3 regions of the Metabacillus sp. SLBN-84 genome follow, and region 3 is predicted to be linked to each of the others. Evidence: a T-box and tRNA genes for the amino acid it is inferred to sense, from the RefSeq annotation. Region 3 holds a T-box; the other regions hold tRNA genes.
What was found. The T-box of region 3 lies ahead of tyrS (tyrosine--tRNA ligase). A T-box ahead of a tRNA ligase gene usually reads a tRNA of that ligase, here a tRNA-Tyr.

Region 1 (7,110 bases), on a different contig from region 3:
CCATTCTTCTTCCCCCTCCACTGCCACAGGTTTGAAGAAGCGGCTTTCGCCTGTTTGCCAAATTCCGAAACGAGTATCTCACTCAAAGATTCAACCGTCAAATTTCTGTGAAGCTCGCCGTTTCTCGTTACCGAAATACTTCCGGTCTCCTCCGATACGACAATTGTAATACTGTCTGTTACTTCACTGATGCCGACTGCTGCGCGGTGCCTCGTCCCAAGCTCTTTTGAAATAAACGGACTTTCCGAAAGAGGCAGGTAGCAGGCTGCTGCTGCAATCTGGTTTTTCTGAAGAATGACAGCTCCGTCATGAAGCGGAGTGTTCGGGATAAAGATATTGATTAAAAGCTCAGAAGATAAAGCTGAGTGAAGCGGTATGCCCGTTTCTATGTAATCGCTCATCCCTGTTTCTTTTTCAATTGTTACGAGTGCGCCGATGCGGCGTTTTGCCATGTAATCCGTTGCTTTCAGGATGGCATCAATAATTTTCTGCTGTTCTTCCTCCTCTGGGGCCCCGCTTCTTGAGAAAAGTTTTCCCCGTCCCAGCTGCTCCAGTGCTCTCCGCAGCTCAGGCTGGAAAATAATAATAATCGCAAGAAAACCCCACGTTAACGCTTGGTCCATGAGCCATTGCAATGTTTGCAGCCCTAAATACTGGCTGAGTGTCCGAACGAGGATGATCACGATAATGCCTTTTAAAAGCTGAACGGCCTTCGTGCCCCGTATCACCATAATCAACTTATATATAACGAACCAAACCAGGAGAATATCAACGGCGATGCCGAGGTAGTGCAAGAATGGAAAATCCTCAAGTGCCATATTCTCTTCCTCCATCAGTTTTAGTCATTTGCACAGGACTATAACTACGATATTATATCATATAATCTGCAATTAAACCGTATTGTAGTCATTTAAGGACGGACAGCCTGCGCTTTTGAGTCCATTTGTCACGGCACCCTTTCAGACAATAAAAAAAGGCCGCCAGGGCCCATTACTGAAAAATATCGACGACCTCTTTTGCAAGAGATTTCATCTGGTACCAGATCCATTCAAATGCTTCATTGATTTCTTCGACTTTGCCTGTGACCTTCCCGGCTGAAGCCATATATTTCTCACCGTTTATGACGGTGACATCTCCCTCTACTTTCCCCTCAATCTTCAGCGTTCCGCCTTTAACGGTTACATCACCCTGAACCGTTTCGCCTTCTGGGACGGTAACCGTATTATTTTCAACAACCAGATTCGGCTGTTTGGATACACTGAAGTCTGAATCTCCCGACCAGGAAGAAAACAGGCTTCCTGTCATCAGCAGCACAAACAGAGAGGCGGCCGCAAGCATCGGATGACCTTTAAGCCACCTGCCGACACCTACGCGCTTCTTTTCTTCAGGAAGGCTGTTCATAACGGCCTGCGTGAAATTTAGCGGAGCTTCAATATGCGAGGTGCTTTGCACCAGGGCGATGGATTTCTCCAGTTCATGCAGGTGCTGCGCACACTCTGAGCATGACTGAAGATGTTCTCTGAGGATCCTTTCGTCCGCTTGCTTTATATCATGATCGAGATACTGATGAATCCGCTCAATCATTTCCTCTGAACATTTCACTTAACATCACCTCAACTTATAAATGCCTTAATTGCTTCCTGAGAGCTTCCCGTCCTCTGTGAATTCTCGTTTTCACCGTCCCGATCGGCATATTGAGAATTTCACTGATTTCAATTAAAGAAAGCTCATCTATATACTTTAATACGATGACCGACCGATATTTATCAGGGAGCTTTAAAATTTCTTTCTGAATCATTTGCTGAAGTTCCATTGTCGCAACCTGATCCTCAGGCAGCGCAACATCTGCTGCAACCTGGGAATACATGGTGAGACCTTCTGTTCCGGCCACCTCTGCATCCAGATAGTAATCGGGTTTTTTCTTTCTGATCCGGTCAATTGTCAGGTTGGTTGCTATGCGGTATAGCCATGTTGAAAACTTTTTATCCATATCGTAGCTGTGAATATTGACGTATGCCCGTATAAACGCTTCCTGAGCAATATCCTCAGCCTCATGAGAATTCCCAAGCATGCGGTAGCAAAGCTGATAAATCTTGTCCTTATACAGATCTACTATTTCGGCAAATGCATTCTGGTCGCCTTTTTTCACTTGTTTAATCCTGTTTTTTACGATCGTCTCCATGATACCCCTTACCTCCGCACAAATCGCGGATTCCCCTTATTACGTATAAGCCGAATAAAAGGTTTCATTTTTTTTCACATAAAAATAGTTTAACAAATTTTAGGTGTCCTGTAGATGGCTTTTGAGGAGGTTTATCTTAAATCTATCTTAAAAGATTCCCACGAAAATGGAAAGGCATAGCCTCAATCGGCTATGCCTTTTGTCCCCATTATTATTTGAGCTTTTCTCCGAATAAAGAGCCCATTAAAGCAACAGCTACTGTTGCGGTTTTATTTTTTTCATCCAGAATCGGATTTACTTCAACAAACTCTGCTGAGGTGATAATCTCTGATTCTGCAAGCATTTCCATAGCAAGATGACTTTCCCTGTAGCTGATGCCGCCAATAACAGGTGTTCCGACACCCGGTGCATCATGAGGGTCAAGCCCGTCAAGGTCCAATGAAAGATGAACTCCATCTGTACGCTCCTTCAAATACTCGATGGTTTCCTCCATCACCTTTGTCATGCCCAGACGGTCAATTTCATGCATGGTATATACTTTAATCCCTTTTTCCTTAATCAGCTCTTTTTCACCCTGATCAAGAGATCTCGCACCAATGATTACAATGTTCTCGGGCTTCACTTTAGGAGTATAGCCTCCAATTCTCGTAAGTGTCTCATCTCCGATTCCGATGCTGACAGCAAGAGGCATCCCATGAATATTGCCTGATGGTGACGTTTCTCCGGTATTTAAATCGCCATGGGCATCGTACCAGATGACTCCGAGATTCTCATAGTGCTTCGAAACCCCTGCAAGCGTTCCGATCGCAATGCTGTGGTCTCCGCCGAAAACAAGAGGAAAGGCACCCGATTTGATTGCTTCATCCACCTGTTCTGAAAGCTTCACACTGGCTTCTGACACCGCTTTCAAATTTCTTAGATTATTGGCTGCTTCTTCTTCTCTGTTCGCACGTCCAATCTCAATATCGCCTTTATCTTCAATCTCATAGCTGAGCCCTTCCAATCTCTCAACAACACCGGCATATCGAATCGCACTTGGACCCATATCGACACCGCGGCGCATTTGTCCAAGATCCATTGGTACTCCAATAATTGATATTCTTTCTTTCATTACAATCATCCCCCTTAGTAGAAGCCTGTGCCTCTATTGTACGTTCAAAAGGGGAGATGACTCAACTCGACAAAATCGTGTATATATATACAGAGTTTTCTGTTAAAAAGAATGCCCATAAACGCATCTGTCCAGTTTGCAGCACTCTATCCTTCAATCAGCATTTCTGGAAAACAAAAAAACCTAAGACTATATAGTCTTAGGTTTAAAGATGGAGCCTAGCGGGATCGAACCGCTGACCTCCTGCGTGCAAGGCAGGCGCTCTCCCAGCTGAGCTAAGGCCCCGAATATGGAGCGGAAGACGGGATTCGAACCCGCGACCCCCACCTTGGCAAGGTGGTGTTCTACCACTGAACTACTTCCGCAACATCATGCGGGTGAAGGGACTCGAACCCCCACGTCAAAGACACTAGATCCTAAGTCTAGCGCGTCTGCCAATTCCGCCACACCCGCATATTAAGGAAAAATGGTGTGCCATGAAGGACTCGAACCTTCGACCCTCTGATTAAAAGTCAGATGCTCTACCGACTGAGCTAATGGCACAATATGAAAACACTCTTTTAATCCTGCGCAGACACACAGTTCAAAAAAATGGCTGGGCTAGCTGGATTCGAACCAGCGCATGACGGAGTCAAAGTCCGTTGCCTTACCGCTTGGCTATAGCCCAATGAAAGTATGTATTTTTTAAAATTGGAATTGACCGTAAAAAGGTTTATGTAAACTAACCTTATTATTTACAGTCCAGACACATTCTATTCACTTTCCGCTTGTTTAAATAAAATGGTGGAGGGGGACGGATTCGAACCGCCGAACCCGGAGGGAGCGGATTTACAGTCCGCCGCGTTTAGCCACTTCGCTACCCCTCCACATTTCAGTGGTGCCGGCGAGAGGACTTGAACCCCCAACCTACTGATTACAAGTCAGTTGCTCTACCAATTGAGCTACACCGGCATTAAAGTAAAGGTATTAAATTCTTATGGTGGAGGATGACGGGCTCGAACCGCCGACCCTCTGCTTGTAAGGCAGATGCTCTCCCAGCTGAGCTAATCCTCCAGAAGAAAAGAATGTTTAGTATTTCACATAAAAAAACAATGGTGACCCGTACGGGATTCGAACCCGTGTTACCGCCGTGAAAGGGCGGTGTCTTAACCGCTTGACCAACGGGCCAGTTGAAATTGTAGTGTAAGCTCCCAACCGGGCTTGAACCGATGACCTCTTCCTTACCATGGAAGTGCTCTACCGACTGAGCTATGGAAGCATGGCTCCGCAGGTAGGACTCGAACCTACGACCGATCGGTTAACAGCCGATAGCTCTACCACTGAGCTACTGCGGAATAATATAATAGTATGATTTGTTCACAAGCCTGGCAACGTCCTACTCTCACAGGGGGAAACCCCCAACTACCATCGGCGCTAAAGAGCTTAACTTCCGTGTTCGGCATGGGAACGGGTGTGACCTCTTTGCCATCATCACCAGACATAGTGACAAAAATTATTATACTATGAAATCCGAAGATTTCAAGCTTTTTTTGAAAGAAGTTATTCTTTCAAAACTGAATAACGTTTGATAACAAGATTCACGTGCAACTTACGCTTAGTTAGACTATGGTTAAGTCCTCGAACGATTAGTATCTGTCAGCTCCACACGTCACCGCGCTTCCACCTCAGACCTATCAACCTGATCATCTTTCAGGGTTCTTACTCACAAATGTGATGGGAAATCTCATCTTGAGGGGGGCTTCATGCTTAGATGCTTTCAGCACTTATCCCTTCCGCACATAGCTACCCAGCGATGCCTTTGGCAAGACAACTGGTACACCAGCGGTGCGTCCATCCCGGTCCTCTCGTACTAAGGACAGCTCCTCTCAAATTTCCTGCGCCCACGACGGATAGGGACCGAACTGTCTCACGACGTTCTGAACCCAGCTCGCGTACCGCTTTAATGGGCGAACAGCCCAACCCTTGGGACCGACTACAGCCCCAGGATGCGATGAGCCGACATCGAGGTGCCAAACCTCCCCGTCGATGTGGACTCTTGGGGGAGATAAGCCTGTTATCCCCGGGGTAGCTTTTATCCGTTGAGCGATGGCCCTTCCATGCGGAACCACCGGATCACTAAGCCCGACTTTCGTCCCTGCTCGACTTGTAGGTCTCGCAGTCAAGCTCCCTTGTGCCTTTACACTCTGCGAATGATTTCCAACCATTCTGAGGGAACCTTTGGGCGCCTCCGTTACATTTTAGGAGGCGACCGCCCCAGTCAAACTGCCCGCCTGACACTGTCTCCCAGCCCGGTAAGGGCTGCGGGTTAGAATTTCAATACAGCAAGGGTAGTATCCCACCAATGCCTCCACCGAAGCTGGCGCTCCGGTTTCCAAGGCTCCTACCTATCCTGTACAAGCTGTACCAAAATTCAATATCAGGCTGCAGTAAAGCTCCACGGGGTCTTTCCGTCCTGTCGCGGGTAACCTGCATCTTCACAGGTACTATAATTTCACCGAGTCTCTCGTTGAGACAGTGCCCAGATCGTTACGCCTTTCGTGCGGGTCGGAACTTACCCGACAAGGAATTTCGCTACCTTAGGACCGTTATAGTTACGGCCGCCGTTTACTGGGGCTTCGGTTCAAAGCTTCGCTTGCGCTAACCTCTCCCCTTAACCTTCCAGCACCGGGCAGGCGTCAGCCCCTATACTTCGCCTTGCGGCTTCGCAGAGACCTGTGTTTTTGCTAAACAGTCGCCTGGGCCTATTCACTGCGGCTTTTCAGGGCTATTCACCCTAAAAAGCACCCCTTCTCCCGAAGTTACGGGGTCATTTTGCCGAGTTCCTTAACGAGAGTTCTCTCGCTCACCTTAGGATTCTCTCCTCGCCTACCTGTGTCGGTTTGCGGTACGGGCACCTCTCACCTCGCTAGAGGCTTTTCTTGGCAGTGTGGAATCAGGAACTTCGGTACTAAATTTCCCTCGCCATCACAGCTCAGCCTTATATGGGAAGCGGATTTGCCTACTTCCCGGCCTAACTGCTTGGACGCGCATATCCAACAGCGCGCTTGCCCTATCCTCCTGCGTCCCCCCATTGCTCAAATGGTGAGGAGGTGGTACAGGAATATCAACCTGTTGTCCATCGCCTACGCCTTTCGGCCTCGGCTTAGGTCCCGACTAACCCTGAGCGGACGAGCCTTCCTCAGGAAACCTTAGGCATTCGGTGGAGGGGATTCTCACCCCTCTTTCGCTACTCATACCGGCATTCTCACTTCTAAGCGCTCCACCAGTCCTTCCGGTCTGGCTTCGACGCCCTTAGAACGCTCTCCTACCACTGTTCGTAAGAACAGTCCGCAGCTTCGGTGATACGTTTAGCCCCGGTACATTTTCGGCGCAGAGTCACTCGACCAGTGAGCTATTACGCACTCTTTAAATGGTGGCTGCTTCTAAGCCAACATCCTGGTTGTCTAAGCAACTCCACATCCTTTTCCACTTAACGTATACTTTGGGACCTTAGCTGGCGGTCTGGGCTGTTTCCCTCTTGACTACGGATCTTATCACTCGCAGTCTGACTCCCGAGGAGCAAGTCTTTGGCATTCGGAGTTTGACTGAATTCGGTAACCCGATGAGGGCCCCTAGTCCAATCAGTGCTCTACCTCCAAGACTCTCATACTCGAGGCTAGCCCTAAAGCTATTTCGGAGAGAACCAGCTATCTCCAAGTTCGATTGGAATTTCTCCGCTACCCACACCTCATCCCCGCACTTTTCAACGTGCGTGGGTTCGGGCCTCCATTCAGTGTTACCTGAACTTCACCCTGGACATGGGTAGATCACCTGGTTT
Region 2 (7,110 bases), on a different contig from region 3:
TAAGGTCCCAAAGTATACGTTAAGTGGAAAAGGATGTGGAGTTGCTTAGACAACCAGGATGTTGGCTTAGAAGCAGCCACCATTTAAAGAGTGCGTAATAGCTCACTGGTCGAGTGACTCTGCGCCGAAAATGTACCGGGGCTAAACGTATCACCGAAGCTGCGGACTGTTCTTACGAACAGTGGTAGGAGAGCGTTCTAAGGGCGTCGAAGCCAGACCGGAAGGACTGGTGGAGCGCTTAGAAGTGAGAATGCCGGTATGAGTAGCGAAAGAGGGGTGAGAATCCCCTCCACCGAATGCCTAAGGTTTCCTGAGGAAGGCTCGTCCGCTCAGGGTTAGTCGGGACCTAAGCCGAGGCCGAAAGGCGTAGGCGATGGACAACAGGTTGATATTCCTGTACCACCTCCTCACCATTTGAGCAATGGGGGGACGCAGGAGGATAGGGCAAGCGCGCTGCTGGATATGCGCGTCCAAGCAGTTAGGCCGGGAAGTAGGCAAATCCGCTTCCCATATAAGGCTGAGCTGTGATGGCGAGGGAAATTTAGTACCGAAGTTCCTGATTCCACACTGCCAAGAAAAGCCTCTAGCGAGGTGAGAGGTGCCCGTACCGCAAACCGACACAGGTAGGCGAGGAGAGAATCCTAAGGTGAGCGAGAGAACTCTCGTTAAGGAACTCGGCAAAATGACCCCGTAACTTCGGGAGAAGGGGTGCTTTTTAGGGTGAATAGCCCTGAAAAGCCGCAGTGAATAGGCCCAGGCGACTGTTTAGCAAAAACACAGGTCTCTGCGAAGCCGCAAGGCGAAGTATAGGGGCTGACGCCTGCCCGGTGCTGGAAGGTTAAGGGGAGAGGTTAGCGCAAGCGAAGCTTTGAACCGAAGCCCCAGTAAACGGCGGCCGTAACTATAACGGTCCTAAGGTAGCGAAATTCCTTGTCGGGTAAGTTCCGACCCGCACGAAAGGCGTAACGATCTGGGCACTGTCTCAACGAGAGACTCGGTGAAATTATAGTACCTGTGAAGATGCAGGTTACCCGCGACAGGACGGAAAGACCCCGTGGAGCTTTACTGCAGCCTGATATTGAATTTTGGTACAGCTTGTACAGGATAGGTAGGAGCCTTGGAAACCGGAGCGCCAGCTTCGGTGGAGGCATTGGTGGGATACTACCCTTGCTGTATTGAAATTCTAACCCGCAGCCCTTACCGGGCTGGGAGACAGTGTCAGGCGGGCAGTTTGACTGGGGCGGTCGCCTCCTAAAATGTAACGGAGGCGCCCAAAGGTTCCCTCAGAATGGTTGGAAATCATTCGCAGAGTGTAAAGGCACAAGGGAGCTTGACTGCGAGACCTACAAGTCGAGCAGGGACGAAAGTCGGGCTTAGTGATCCGGTGGTTCCGCATGGAAGGGCCATCGCTCAACGGATAAAAGCTACCCCGGGGATAACAGGCTTATCTCCCCCAAGAGTCCACATCGACGGGGAGGTTTGGCACCTCGATGTCGGCTCATCGCATCCTGGGGCTGTAGTCGGTCCCAAGGGTTGGGCTGTTCGCCCATTAAAGCGGTACGCGAGCTGGGTTCAGAACGTCGTGAGACAGTTCGGTCCCTATCCGTCGTGGGCGCAGGAAATTTGAGAGGAGCTGTCCTTAGTACGAGAGGACCGGGATGGACGCACCGCTGGTGTACCAGTTGTCTTGCCAAAGGCATCGCTGGGTAGCTATGTGCGGAAGGGATAAGTGCTGAAAGCATCTAAGCATGAAGCCCCCCTCAAGATGAGATTTCCCATCACATTTGTGAGTAAGAACCCTGAAAGATGATCAGGTTGATAGGTCTGAGGTGGAAGCGCGGTGACGTGTGGAGCTGACAGATACTAATCGTTCGAGGACTTAACCACAGTCTAACTAAGCGTGAATTGCACGTGAATCTTGTTATCAAACGTTATTCAGTTTTGAAAGAATAACTTCTTTCAAAAAAAGCTTGAAATCTTCGGATTTCATAGTATAATAATTTTTGTCACTATGTCTGGTGATGATGGCAAAGAGGTCACACCCGTTCCCATGCCGAACACGGAAGTTAAGCTCTTTAGCGCCGATGGTAGTTGGGGGTTTCCCCCTGTGAGAGTAGGACGTTGCCAGGCTGGTGAAAATTATTATTCCGCAGTAGCTCAGTGGTAGAGCTATCGGCTGTTAACCGATCGGTCGTAGGTTCGAGTCCTACCTGCGGAGCCATTTTGGAGAGCTGTCCGAGTGGCCGAAGGAGCACGATTGGAAATCGTGTAGGCGGTAACCCGTCTCAAGGGTTCGAATCCCTTGCTCTCCGCCACAACTTTATGGCCCGTTGGTCAAGCGGTTAAGACACCGCCCTTTCACGGCGGTAACACGGGTTCGAATCCCGTACGGGTCACCAACATATTTTCGCTGCGGAGGATTAGCTCAGCTGGGAGAGCATCTGCCTTACAAGCAGAGGGTCGGCGGTTCGAGCCCGTCATCCTCCACCATGAAAATTTAAAGCAGCAGCGTAACGGTCAAGCAGGTTTAACACCAACTTATCGGGACGAAAAAGATTACCTTATTATTATCGCGGGGTGGAGCAGTCTGGTAGCTCGTCGGGCTCATAACCCGAAGGTCGCAGGTTCAAATCCTGTCCCCGCAACCAAATGGTCCCGTGGTGTAGCGGTTAACATGCCTGCCTGTCACGCAGGAGATCGCCGGTTCGATCCCGGTCGGGACCGCCATTTTTATAAAGGCTTGGTAGCTCAGTCGGTAGAGCAAAGGACTGAAAATCCTTGTGTCGGCGGTTCGATTCCGTCCCAAGCCACCATTTACACTTATATGCCGGTGTAGCTCAATTGGTAGAGCAACTGACTTGTAATCAGTAGGTTGGGGGTTCAAGTCCTCTTGCCGGCACCACTGAAATGTGGAGGGGTAGCGAAGTGGCTAAACGCGGCGGACTGTAAATCCGCTCCCTCAGGGTTCGGCGGTTCGAATCCGTCCCCCTCCACCATTTTTAAAAAAGAATACAGGGGTATAGTTTAAAGGTAGAACAGAGGTCTCCAAAACCTCCGGTGTGGGTTCGAGTCCTACTACCCCTGCCAATTTAATTAATCTTATATAGTATAATGGCGGCTGTGGCGAAGTGGTTAACGCACCAGATTGTGGCTCTGGCATTCGTGGGTTCGATTCCCATCAGTCGCCCCTTTTTACTTAATAGGGTTTTTATTTTTGTTTTGGGCTATAGCCAAGCGGTAAGGCAACGGACTTTGACTCCGTCATGCGCTGGTTCGAATCCAGCTAGCCCAGCCATTTTCACTTTAACAGTCATCTTTGTGCACCAGCTGCATAAGATACAATTACAGCGAGTGCGGAAGTAGTTCAGTGGTAGAACACCACCTTGCCAAGGTGGGGGTCGCGGGTTCGAATCCCGTCTTCCGCTCCAGAATCTTAAGGCGGCATAGCCAAGTGGTAAGGCAGAGGTCTGCAAAACCTTTATCCCCGGTTCAAATCCGGGTGTCGCCTCCAATTTTTATGAACTCACCCTTAGCCGGGGTGGCGGAACTGGCAGACGCACAGGACTTAAAATCCTGCGGTAGGTGACTACCGTACCGGTTCGATTCCGGTCCTCGGCATCAACCAGTATCCAGTTCGAAAAATGATCAATTTGCCGGTGTGGCGGAATTGGCAGACGCGCACGACTCAAAATCGTGTTCCTCTGGAGTGTCGGTTCGACCCCGACCACCGGTATCTAAAAAACATTGAATTTAAAGGCTTTCTAACTATATGTTAGGAAGTCTTTTTTTGTTATTTTAAAAGGGTTAAATTTTCTAATTTGCACGAGAAAGTTCGTGTGAAATTGCTAGGAAAAGTAACGTATTAACAATTTCGAATATAAATTAGGTGCTTAATTTCCCCAAGTTGTCGTTTACAATAGAATATATATTTTAAATGAAAGTATAGTCTTGAGTAATCCAATTAATGGTAGACTAAGGTTAGAATTAAGTTCGTATGAGGGGGATTTATTTGATTAAAAAGATTATTAAAATCAGAGGTGTTGGAAGATATAGCAATTTTAGTGCCAGTGATATGAAAATAAACTCTTTCTTTGAAAAGTTAAACGTTATCTATGCTAATAATGGAAGTGGCAAAACCACTCTAACAGCTATCTTAAAGTCCTTAGAAACAGGTAAACCCAAAGTTATAACTAGTAGAAAAACAATTGGTTTTAATGAAGATCAGGAAGTTAAATTACTATCAGAAGTAGAGCATGTATTCAAAAAAAATAAATGGAATAGAAGAATGCCTACCATTGAAATTTTTGATACTTTTTTTATTAATAATAATATATATTCAGGTTTTGAAACCTCTATATCGCACAAAAAAAACTTGCACCAATTTGTAATTGGAGAATCGGGAGTTCAATTAGCAGAAGAAATAAAAGTAATAAAAAATGATATTACAAAACACAAGGAACAGTTACAGAGTTTAGAATTAAAAATAGTTAAGCATATAAAGATTCATACCATTAAAGAATTTTTAAAATTAAAACCAGATATTCATATTGATAAGAAAATAGATATAAAAAAGAAAGAACTCGAAATCTCGATGAAACAAAAAGATATACAAGCAATTAATAAGTTTGGGTTAGTTCCTGAATTGAATTTTCCTTTTGATATTACAAATATTAAATATGTTCTGGAGAAAAATCTGATTAATATTGACCAAGAATATATAGAAACTGTGAAGAGTCATATTAAAAAACTCCAAAATAAAGGGATAGAAAATCCTGAAAAATGGATTGGAGAAGGATTTGAATCAATAAATCTAGATAATGAAAAAAGTTGTCCTTTTTGTACTCAGAGTATAGAAAATTCAGGTCAGTTACTTATATCTTATGAGCAATTCTTTAACGATGAATACAATCGTTTGAAAGCTTCATGTGAAAAGCTTTCAAACGAATTAAAGGAATATAACCTCTCACTTGAAATAGAAAGAATTAAATCATTTTATTCAAGAAACAAAGCACTAGTTGAGTTTTGGAACCCTCTTTTAAAAAGTAATGTTGCTACTACAATAGATTTTGAGACGAAAATTGAGGATTTATATAATGTTGTTTTAGAAGATGTAAATGAAAAACTTAAAAATCCTATATGCCGCGTAAATACGGAGAATCTAGAATCTTTAAAAGAAGAACTAGATAAAATAAACTATTTTATTGAATTTATTAACAATCAGTTTAATCTAAGCAATATCGATATCGATATGCTAAAGAAACAAACTGCAGATTTAAATACTATTGAAAATGAGTTAGACCGTTTAACAGAATGCCAAAAAAGATACAAAGAACCTGTCCTCACTTACTGTAATAACTATTTAGAAAAGGAAAAAAAATTAAAGCTATATAATAAAGAAAATAAGGAAAAACAACAGCAATTAAACAATTACACGAAACAAACCTTTGAACTTTACGGTAGAAAGATTAATGAGTATTTAAGATTATTCTCTACAAAATTTGAAATCAAGGATCTTAAAAGTGTAATCGTTGGACGGAGTAAAGATCCATCTGTTAATTATGTACTAACATTAAATGGTAAAGAAATTTCATTTGAAGAAACTTCTGAAAAAATACATGCCTCAAAAGCATTAAGTGATGGAGATAGAAGCACTCTTGCTTTGGCCTTTTTCTTAGCTAAACTAGAACTTGATGAAAATATACATGAAAAAATAATAATATTTGATGATCCTTTGTCTAGTTTTGATAGAACTAGGAGAAACAAAACTATAAATATACTTATTAATCAAAGCGAAAAAGCGAAGCAAACCTTTATATTAAGTCATAATGATTCTTTTGTATTTAAGTTATATGAAAAGGCAAGTCCAAAAATGTTAACGATTACCTATGATGGAAAGCTTGATGATCTGGATCATGAGGATATGGATGACTTTATGGAACATCAATATTTTAAAAGATTACGGATATTAGAATCATTTTGTAAAGATGGTACTTTAAGACATAGTGTTGATGAACTTAGAGGTTCAGTGAGAATTGTACTTGAGGATAGTATTAAGTTTAGATATAGGAAGTATTTGAAAGGTGTTTACGTTGATAGCAACGGGAAGAAAATAGGACCATTAAGTAATAAAGAAGGTTTAGGAAGCATGATAAACTTACTAAATGCTTCTGAATGTAATTTCAAAGTTGATAAACATATCGTCATTTCAGAACTTAGAGAGTTAAATGATTTTTCCATACCGCCTCATCATGGGAGTATTGAATCAGCTCATCGAGAAGAAAGTTTATCAATAGATGAATTGCATACTTATCTGAATCAAACTTTAACACTAATCTATGAAAAACTTTAATGAAAGCTTTTTGGAAGTCATAAGAAAGTACATCATAGAAATCAATTTTGTTGATAATATAGGCTAAAGCGTGACAAAATAATTTCTACATCAGCAAATGTTGGCTTTGAAAAAAAGCTATCTTTACGGTAGATAAATTAAGGAGGATAGATTCCTCTAAGAATTTACCGTTATAATCGTTTGAACTAATTATGAAGAAAGTTATCTATAAGCAAATTTAATCTTCGTTTCTCCTATAAAAGTAGTATCACTACCATATGAAATTTTAATAACGTGGGTCGAAGGCGCTAAAATGGGATTAAAATTGAATCATCTATACTTAGCAGAGGACGGGCGAAATGCTCGTCTTTTCTATTTCTTTGAGAATGCTGATCATTCGAATAAAATCTTTCCTCAATAGGAATAAAACATAACCCAAGTACCCACCGCCCACCTCCCTGCATATAATGCTTTCATATGCGCTGAAAGGGTGGAGAAGAATGTATTATTATCCGAATTACTGGTATCCAAATCCTTATTATCCTCAAGTTCATGCACCGATGAACAGCTATTACAGAGAACCGGCCTATTGGAATTATCCAGGCAGCTACCCCTCTGAAATGAGTGAGTACAGACTCCCATTAAAGGATTATGGGCCAGAGCCGTTTGTAATTAATATTAATGAAGCAACGCTGCAGAACAATACTTTCCGGACGGCGTTATGGACCGGAACTCACCTGCAACTTACGCTCATGAGCATTAATCCAGGGGAAGATATTGGT
Region 3 (7,110 bases):
GCGTAAAATTATGCAAACAATGCTTAAATTAAACGCAATAGATACCTTTCTTGGCTATTTGTTTTGCATACTTTGAAAGAAGGGTAACATGAAGAATGAATTCTTGAAAACATGAAAAAAGCACCTAATCTAGAGGGGACCATATTTTCCCCAACGCTAAATTAGGTGCTTATTAGTGTGTACGCCATCACTTACAATATCTTTTCATTTACAAAGGACCTAACGATTTGGGTTAACTCCTTATTGAGTCAACTTCAATGTCCAATTAAAGTAGTAGATCGTGATTCCCTATGTTGCAACAATTTAACTCGATTTTAGTGAATACTATTAGATAACAATCTGAACAAATAATCCGTGTGATTTCTAAAGCCTGCCTCCAAACCAATCAGCGTCACAGGCTTTTCTTTTTCCTGTATGATTACCGCCTGTCCTTTTGCATCGTTTCTATCCTTCCAGTGTCCTGCTACAAAGAAGTCATCGCTTTTTGCAAAAGTTGCAGCAACGTTCACATTGTCTGTGTTGGTGTACCAGACAGGACTGTAGACAAACCCAATATCCTGTTGTTTATAGCCTGCTGTTAACGGTGAATCCTTATATTCAACGTTTACGATTCCATTGCTGCTTGAAAAGCCTCTTTTCACTTCAACATCTGTAAGTCCAGCTTCTTTCGCAATTTGAGATCCTCCTGCTCCTACTGCAATGAACTTACCTTTTCCTTGGACATATTGATTCAACTTTTCATAAAACGCCTTTACTTCATCTTCACTTGTTAGAGCAAATTCCTTGTTAGCTTCGCTTAGTTTATAAGACACGAGGCTTGCTGAACCGCTATAAACAAAAGCATCGTAAGAATCTAACCCCTGATCTGCTACTTCTCTTGGGTGTACTTCAATCACATCAAACCCTAAACGTTCTAATGCTAGTTTCGTTCCAGCATGAGATTGAACTTTCCCCAATCCACCATCTTTTAGAATCGCAACCTTTTTACTTTTTACAGTAACAGCATTACTTGGCGTATTACCAGATTTTAAAGATAATCCAGATTTCTGAACCTCTTTTTGAATTTGCACTCTTTTTGCATAGGCATAGAAATTCCCTTTTGTATCTTTCTTTATGGATACTCCTTGTTTTAGAAGTGCGTTAACAAGTGAAACAGCTTCGACAGAGGTATTTGGGATAACGTACGGACCAGAGCCAGTTACTTTCCCCGCATGATCTGCCTTTTTCACTTTTGTTGATTTTACATTAAGTTCTTTATGCGATTCGACTGCTTCGAATCCCCATAACTCAGGAAGATTCCAGGCAGAAATGTCATACATGGCATCGATATCATTTGAAATGTCTTCACCGTCCCACAGAAAAACGTTTGCTAAACCCGCCTTCGCTTGGTCCAGATCTACTATATACGTTCCTTTTTCATAACGATTTCCATCCAAGGTAAAGGACTGCTTGCTTTTTTCCACCTTCACATCGTTGTCTACTAAATGCTGAACAGCCTTCTGCACTACTGAATTATCTTCTTTATTTTCTGGTATTACATAAGCTTCCGGATAGAAATGTTCTTCATTATTCGGATGTTCACCTTTGACCCCGCGAACAAAAACTTCAATCTGATCATTTAGCATTGCCTGTTTATTCTGAAGAGCAAATTTCAATGCGCCCGAAACAGCATCGACTTGCCACTTCACACCGTCCCAATCGTTTGTAGGCGCTTCAAGTGTGTATCCATAGCCCCCATGCAGCATTGCATACGCAGGTGTGTAAATCGGCGGATATACGTCCCATCCGGAGGCTGAATCTCTTAATGGAATATGCGTCCCTTCCATTGTTTGATAGAGTTCAGATTCATAGTTTTCTCTTTCACTTACTAGTTCTGATTCCATCGCTTCCGCTTGTTTGTTCATCCATTTATATAACAGATCATATTCATAATTTGGGTTATGAGGAGGTGTTCCTGGAAGGATGAGGCCAGGATGTTTAGCAGCTCCCCTCTGTTTCACGTATCCATGAAGATCCAAGAGAACTAACGGGTTGTAATCTGCAATTTGTTTAACCACTGCTTTTGTCTCTGGCTGAGATTGTGTTACAAAATCTCGATTTAGATCAATTCCCTCAGCATTAAACCTGGTTGCATCTATTCTTCCATCTGGATTAGCATTGACATTTATGATTATTGTAAAATTTTTTAAAATCTCCTTCGTTTCCTTGTCGTTCTCATAACCAAATCGTTCAATCAGTTCGATAACCGCATCCGTGCCTACGAACTCTGTACCGTGTATAGACGCGTGAATTAATATGGGTGCTTTTATATCAGGATTACCTTTTAAATATTGCTGGGCTTTTACAGGATCATCAGACATTAGTTTACGGAGCGTTTTATATTTCTCAGCAGAACTCTTAGACTCTGACTCTTCTATCGTCACTGTGTATAAGTCTTTGCCAGTAGAGGACTTACCTGTAATATTTAAATTAACTCTGCTGCTTGTCTTTTCGTAGTTAGTTAGTTTTTGTTTAAGCGCGTCATACGTTATGTAGTCGTATTTTTCTGTGTTGAAAAGACTATGTTTTCGTTCGACGGGTTTATTACCTTCTGCAAGTACATCAGTAGCTGGAAGTATTCCAGCAAGTAAAGAGACACTTAGTAACATTGATATAATGGGTCGTTTCATTTTCATTCTCCTTCAGTATTTTGTATTTATACAATTGCTTTGTCGGTAATCCTCCTTTCTCCACACAAAAAAGCCCCTTTCCTAAGAAAGAGGCTTTGTATAATAAAGACAATATTCCTCTTCCTTATCTCCCAGCTCTAAAAGCTGCAAGAATTAGCACCGTATCGAATCAATGTCGACCGGTTGCCGGGTTTCATCGGGCTTGTCCCTCCACCTGCTCTTGATAAAGAAGTAATTCTATTAAATTAGTATGAATTATATCCTAATCACACTTAGAGTCAATACATAAAAAGGAAAATGATACTTTTTGATTATATGCACTAAATAGAGTAGTTCTTATTTTGCGAAAATAACAGGAAGAAATATCTAGTTGGCTTTTCGGAATGGTTGTTCCACATAAAAAACGTCTTCATGTAGATTAGAGAAAAAAAGTTATATTAGGTGTAGGTATAAATTAAGGAGCGTTAATGCTGGAATACACAATTAACGCTCCTCAAAATCACTAAATTATTTAATGAAACGCAGGAATCTCTTTTTACCAATCTGTAGTACGTCTTCATTCATTAATACTCGGTCTAAATCATCGTGATTTATTTTTTCTTTATTGAGCTGTACACCCTCTTGTTTAACTAAACGAATAAATTCGCTTTTACTTTTTATGAACCCTTCTTCTATTAACTGGGGAATGATGGCTTCAACTGTTTCCTCCCCAATTTCTATCAAAATTTTAGGTATATCATTTGGGATGTCTTTTTTACTAAATGCTGTTTCAAAGTATGCTATCGCTCGTTTGGTTTCTTCTTCTCCCCAGTATAAATTCGTAATGATTTTAGCTAAAACAAGTTTGATATCTCTCGGATTAACTCCGTTTTCTAGTTGTTGTTTAATGTTTGCAATCTCATCTGGATGTAGATCCGTAGCCAAATCAAAGTATTTAATAATTAGGCTGTCTGGTACTTCCATAACCTTCTTAAACATTACTTCTGCAGGTTCATTAATTCCGATATAATTCCCAAGACTTTTGCTCATCTTTTCCATACCATCAAGACCTTCAAGTAAGGGCATGAAAATGGCAATTTGCTTTTCTAATCCCAAATGTTTTTGAAGTGTACGGCCCATTAGAATGTTAAATGTTTGGTCTGTTCCACCTAATTCAATATCCGCTTGAATCTCTACAGAATCATACGCTTGCATTAGTGGGTAGAAAAATTCGTGTATTCCTATTGGCACTTGATTTTTATATCTATTCTGGAAATCATCACGTTCTAATAATCTTGCAACCGATGTTGTTGCTGCTAGTTTAATGACTTCCTCGAAGGTTAATTTTGAAAGCCACTCGCTGTTAAAGCGGACAGTTGTTTTTTCTGAATCTAGCACCTTAAAGATTTGCTCAAAGTATGTTTTTGCATTTGCTATAACCTGTTCGTCATTTAGAGCCACTCGGCCTTTCGCTTTTCCAGTTGGGTCTCCAATACGACCTGTAAAATCACCGATAATAATTACAACTTTATGCCCCAAATCTTGCAGCTGTTTTATTTTTCTTAAGACGACTGCATGACCTAAGTGGATATCAGGTGCAGAAGGGTCAAGTCCTAATTTAATAGTAAGCGGAGTCTGTAATTGGTATGACTTTTCTAATTTCGCCATCAATTCTTCCTCGTTTACTAATTCTTGCACACCTTTCATAATAATTTTTAATTGTTCTACAGGTTTTACCATCATACTAACATCTCCTTGAAATATTATTTCTAACATTGCAAGTTCTATAAGAAGTAAAGGATAATAAAAAAACGCCCTTTTGGATTAACCAAAAGGACGATTCATCTCGTGTTACCACCTTTAATTTATAAGCAACTCACATCGCTTATCTTTATAAGTAAAGTCATTTGACAATACTTTAGCACATGATTACGGATGCCTAACCGGTGTAGTCTACTAAGGAATACCCGTTCGATACACAGCTCCAAGATGTATTCACAATCGTTCAACATGCACCTCTCATCAACCGGTAACTTTCTGTTTGTTTACATGATTGCTACTCTTTCTTATCATAGCCTTTACCCTTATACTCCGATATGTTTTGAACAAATCTTCATTATGCAGATATTAATATTTTTGATTTTATCTGTGTCGTTTAAATCTGTCAATACAACTGATTTCCATTCCAGGAATTAAATGATTATTTAACAGGGGTACCTTCAGGATCTTCTCGATCTAATGATATTAAAGAGTTAAGTTCTGTCATTTTTTCATCTCAAGTGTATACTCTCGTAAGAAGTTAATTTTTTCCCACCTTAATGATAATGTATGTTTTAGTATTTCTTTTTCACTTAAAACTTTTGTTTCTTCTGTGAGATGAACTGTATTCCATACAGTAATAGCATTAATGATGATATCTAATGCACTTGTACTAATTTCTTTTTGAAATAATTACATCTCTGTGAAAATCAATAATATGCTCAATGAACCAGGTATGTTTTTCTCTCACTTCTTGAATTGTTTCTTTAACTTCAAAAGAGAACTTTATATCAGTCTTAACATATACAATGAATAATTCATTCTTTAATTTAAATACATGAAATGTGAACGCCACGTCTGAATGATCTCTAGTGTCTTTTACGCTCATTGAATAATAAAACTTATTGATAACCTCAACATTTTGTAAGGTTACAGCTTTATTGTTCAAGGATTTCACTTGACCTTCCCCTAGATATTCACTCAAAATTTTATATGTATCCACATCAATATCAGTCTTTGCTTTTAAAGTAATCTCATTAGAACTCAATAATAAATCCTCCATCTCTTATCTTTAAAACAATTAACCTTAGTTCTTTCAACAATTCTGCTCTTTTCTTTAATATGAAGAGGAGGAGAAACTTTGTTAAGCAATTGTCCCCGATTGCGGAAGATTGATAACTATGTGTTCTTCCTTCTAAATGACAAAGCAATTAATACTAAAGACAAACATACAACTCCGTATATGGGCGTTAACCAAATACGGTAGACTGATTCAGGCTCTCCATCTTGAAACTTAGTATCAATGTTGATGCTATTCCAGTCCAAACTAATGGGGTTGACTGCCTCTACAGAGAAGTGAGAAAGGTATAGTTCGCTTTGGAATAGGGCAAAAATCAAATATACTAAACAACCGAGTAATAGTAGTGCCGCGGCTAATTGTTTTTTCATTATTTATTCATTGCTCCTTTAATAAGCCATTCCACTAAATTTCGCCACAAAAAGCGTCAATCCTTCTTGGATTAACGCCCCCGATTGTTGAATATCAATTATGTTGTCTTACCAAAGAAAAGGGCCAGCTTTTTGAAGATCATTGTGAAGTCTTATTAAAGAAAAGCATACGTTAGTCGAATAATTCTTCATCTTTGTATGCTTGAGACCAATGATACGGCTGAACTTCTTTTAATGTTTTGAAAAGTAATGGTTTCTCGTCACTTGAAGATACCGCTACCTTTACATCCCTTCCCCAGTAAATCAATCTTTCTTGACAGACCCCACAAGGAGTTAATACCTTAAATTCTTCATTTTCATTATCTCTTACAACACAAACTGAATGAGTTATTTTTGTATTAAGCTTATGTGCTTCCAAAATTGCACCTGTTTCTATACATAACTCTGTTGAAGCATTTATGACCTCTGGAGCAACACTTGTCAATATTTCACCATTGTTAGTGTACATTGCTGCCGCACCGCCCCAGCCAGTAGGGTATCTTTTTTCAATCAGTTTTTTTGCTGCTTGATATATTTTTTGTTCAATATTCAAATTTGTTCCCCCGCATTACTTCTTTTTCTTTAACCAGCATAATTATAGTAGCTTAACCCGTTCTTTAACTAAATTGCTCCTTTACTTCAATAAGAAAAGGCGACACTTTGTTAAGCAATCGCCCCCGATTGTTGAATATCTGACTAAGTGAAGAGGATCCAACTTTCAACCAATAACAGGTAGTTTCTTCTCAGACAACACATCATTGATTACTCCTATATGTTCTAAAAATATATTATTAGGCAACTCAACTAACGAGAAAAATCTATTTTTTAGAGATTCCTCATTTTTTTCAACTAGAACTCCAGTATAATCATTACATTTAAAAAATACTTCAACTAAAGCTACTTGGTCTCCATTAGGAAATGTTTTTTCTTTGTTTGGACCTGAGTAGATTCCAAACAAAGACATCTCTCCAAGATTCAACCCAGTCTCTTCAAACACTTCTCTTTTAGCAGTGTCTTGAACAGATTCATTTAATTCCATAAAGCCACCTGGAAGTCCCCACTTTTGATTATCTGATCTTAGCTGCAACAACAAAAGACCTTTTGAATTGAACACCAAGGCACCTGCTACTACCATAATTACTTTTTCATTCCCTACCATTGACCTTAAATGTTTTATATAATCCATAAGATCACCCCATACTTTAATTTAAGAATC

Region 1: it encodes a tRNA-Tyr, which carries the amino acid that the T-box ahead of tyrS (tyrosine--tRNA ligase) is inferred to sense. The anticodon was not compared.
Region 2: it encodes a tRNA-Tyr, which carries the amino acid that the T-box ahead of tyrS (tyrosine--tRNA ligase) is inferred to sense. The anticodon was not compared.

Annotation. Positions count from the first base shown of each region.
Region 1 covers NZ_JBRJIP010000004.1:2,340-9,449, reverse strand. The annotation lists gene RKD52_RS20760 (CdaR family protein) at 1-4, opposite strand, end outside; gene cdaA (diadenylate cyclase CdaA) at 1-818, opposite strand, end outside; gene rsiW (anti-sigma-W factor RsiW) at 991-1,584, opposite strand; gene sigW (RNA polymerase sigma factor SigW) at 1,619-2,182, opposite strand; gene rocF (arginase) at 2,394-3,293, opposite strand; tRNA gene RKD52_RS20735 (tRNA-Ala) at 3,506-3,578, opposite strand; tRNA gene RKD52_RS20730 (tRNA-Gly) at 3,584-3,658, opposite strand; tRNA gene RKD52_RS20725 (tRNA-Leu) at 3,666-3,746, opposite strand; tRNA gene RKD52_RS20720 (tRNA-Lys) at 3,761-3,836, opposite strand; tRNA gene RKD52_RS20715 (tRNA-Gln) at 3,886-3,960, opposite strand; tRNA gene RKD52_RS20710 (tRNA-Tyr) at 4,075-4,159, opposite strand; tRNA gene RKD52_RS20705 (tRNA-Thr) at 4,169-4,244, opposite strand; tRNA gene RKD52_RS20700 (tRNA-Val) at 4,271-4,346, opposite strand; tRNA gene RKD52_RS20695 (tRNA-Glu) at 4,386-4,460, opposite strand; tRNA gene RKD52_RS20690 (tRNA-Thr) at 4,479-4,551, opposite strand; tRNA gene RKD52_RS20685 (tRNA-Asn) at 4,553-4,627, opposite strand; rRNA gene rrf (5S ribosomal RNA) at 4,656-4,771, opposite strand; rRNA gene RKD52_RS20675 (23S ribosomal RNA) at 4,899-7,110, opposite strand, start outside.
Region 2 covers NZ_JBRJIP010000001.1:3,662,538-3,669,647, reverse strand. The annotation lists rRNA gene RKD52_RS18560 (23S ribosomal RNA) at 1-1,887, shown strand, start outside; rRNA gene rrf (5S ribosomal RNA) at 2,015-2,130, shown strand; tRNA gene RKD52_RS18550 (tRNA-Asn) at 2,147-2,221, shown strand; tRNA gene RKD52_RS18545 (tRNA-Ser) at 2,226-2,315, shown strand; tRNA gene RKD52_RS18540 (tRNA-Glu) at 2,325-2,399, shown strand; tRNA gene RKD52_RS18535 (tRNA-Val) at 2,415-2,490, shown strand; tRNA gene RKD52_RS18530 (tRNA-Met) at 2,572-2,648, shown strand; tRNA gene RKD52_RS18525 (tRNA-Asp) at 2,652-2,727, shown strand; tRNA gene RKD52_RS18520 (tRNA-Phe) at 2,738-2,813, shown strand; tRNA gene RKD52_RS18515 (tRNA-Thr) at 2,827-2,902, shown strand; tRNA gene RKD52_RS18510 (tRNA-Tyr) at 2,912-2,996, shown strand; tRNA gene RKD52_RS18505 (tRNA-Trp) at 3,014-3,087, shown strand; tRNA gene RKD52_RS18500 (tRNA-His) at 3,115-3,187, shown strand; tRNA gene RKD52_RS18495 (tRNA-Gln) at 3,221-3,295, shown strand; tRNA gene RKD52_RS18490 (tRNA-Gly) at 3,354-3,428, shown strand; tRNA gene RKD52_RS18485 (tRNA-Cys) at 3,438-3,511, shown strand; tRNA gene RKD52_RS18480 (tRNA-Leu) at 3,533-3,618, shown strand; tRNA gene RKD52_RS18475 (tRNA-Leu) at 3,653-3,733, shown strand; gene RKD52_RS18470 (AAA family ATPase) at 4,010-6,349, shown strand; gene RKD52_RS18465 (cupin domain-containing protein) at 6,829-7,110, shown strand, end outside.
Region 3 covers NZ_JBRJIP010000007.1:63,273-70,382, forward strand. The annotation lists gene RKD52_RS22585 (helix-turn-helix domain-containing protein) at 1-6, shown strand, start outside; gene RKD52_RS22590 (M14 family zinc carboxypeptidase) at 315-2,669, opposite strand; SAM riboswitch class I at 2,791-2,899, opposite strand; gene tyrS (tyrosine--tRNA ligase) at 3,177-4,391, opposite strand; T-box leader at 4,478-4,730, opposite strand; gene RKD52_RS22600 (hypothetical protein) at 5,080-5,454, opposite strand; gene RKD52_RS22605 (cytidine deaminase) at 6,028-6,447, opposite strand; gene RKD52_RS22610 (NUDIX hydrolase) at 6,613-7,080, opposite strand.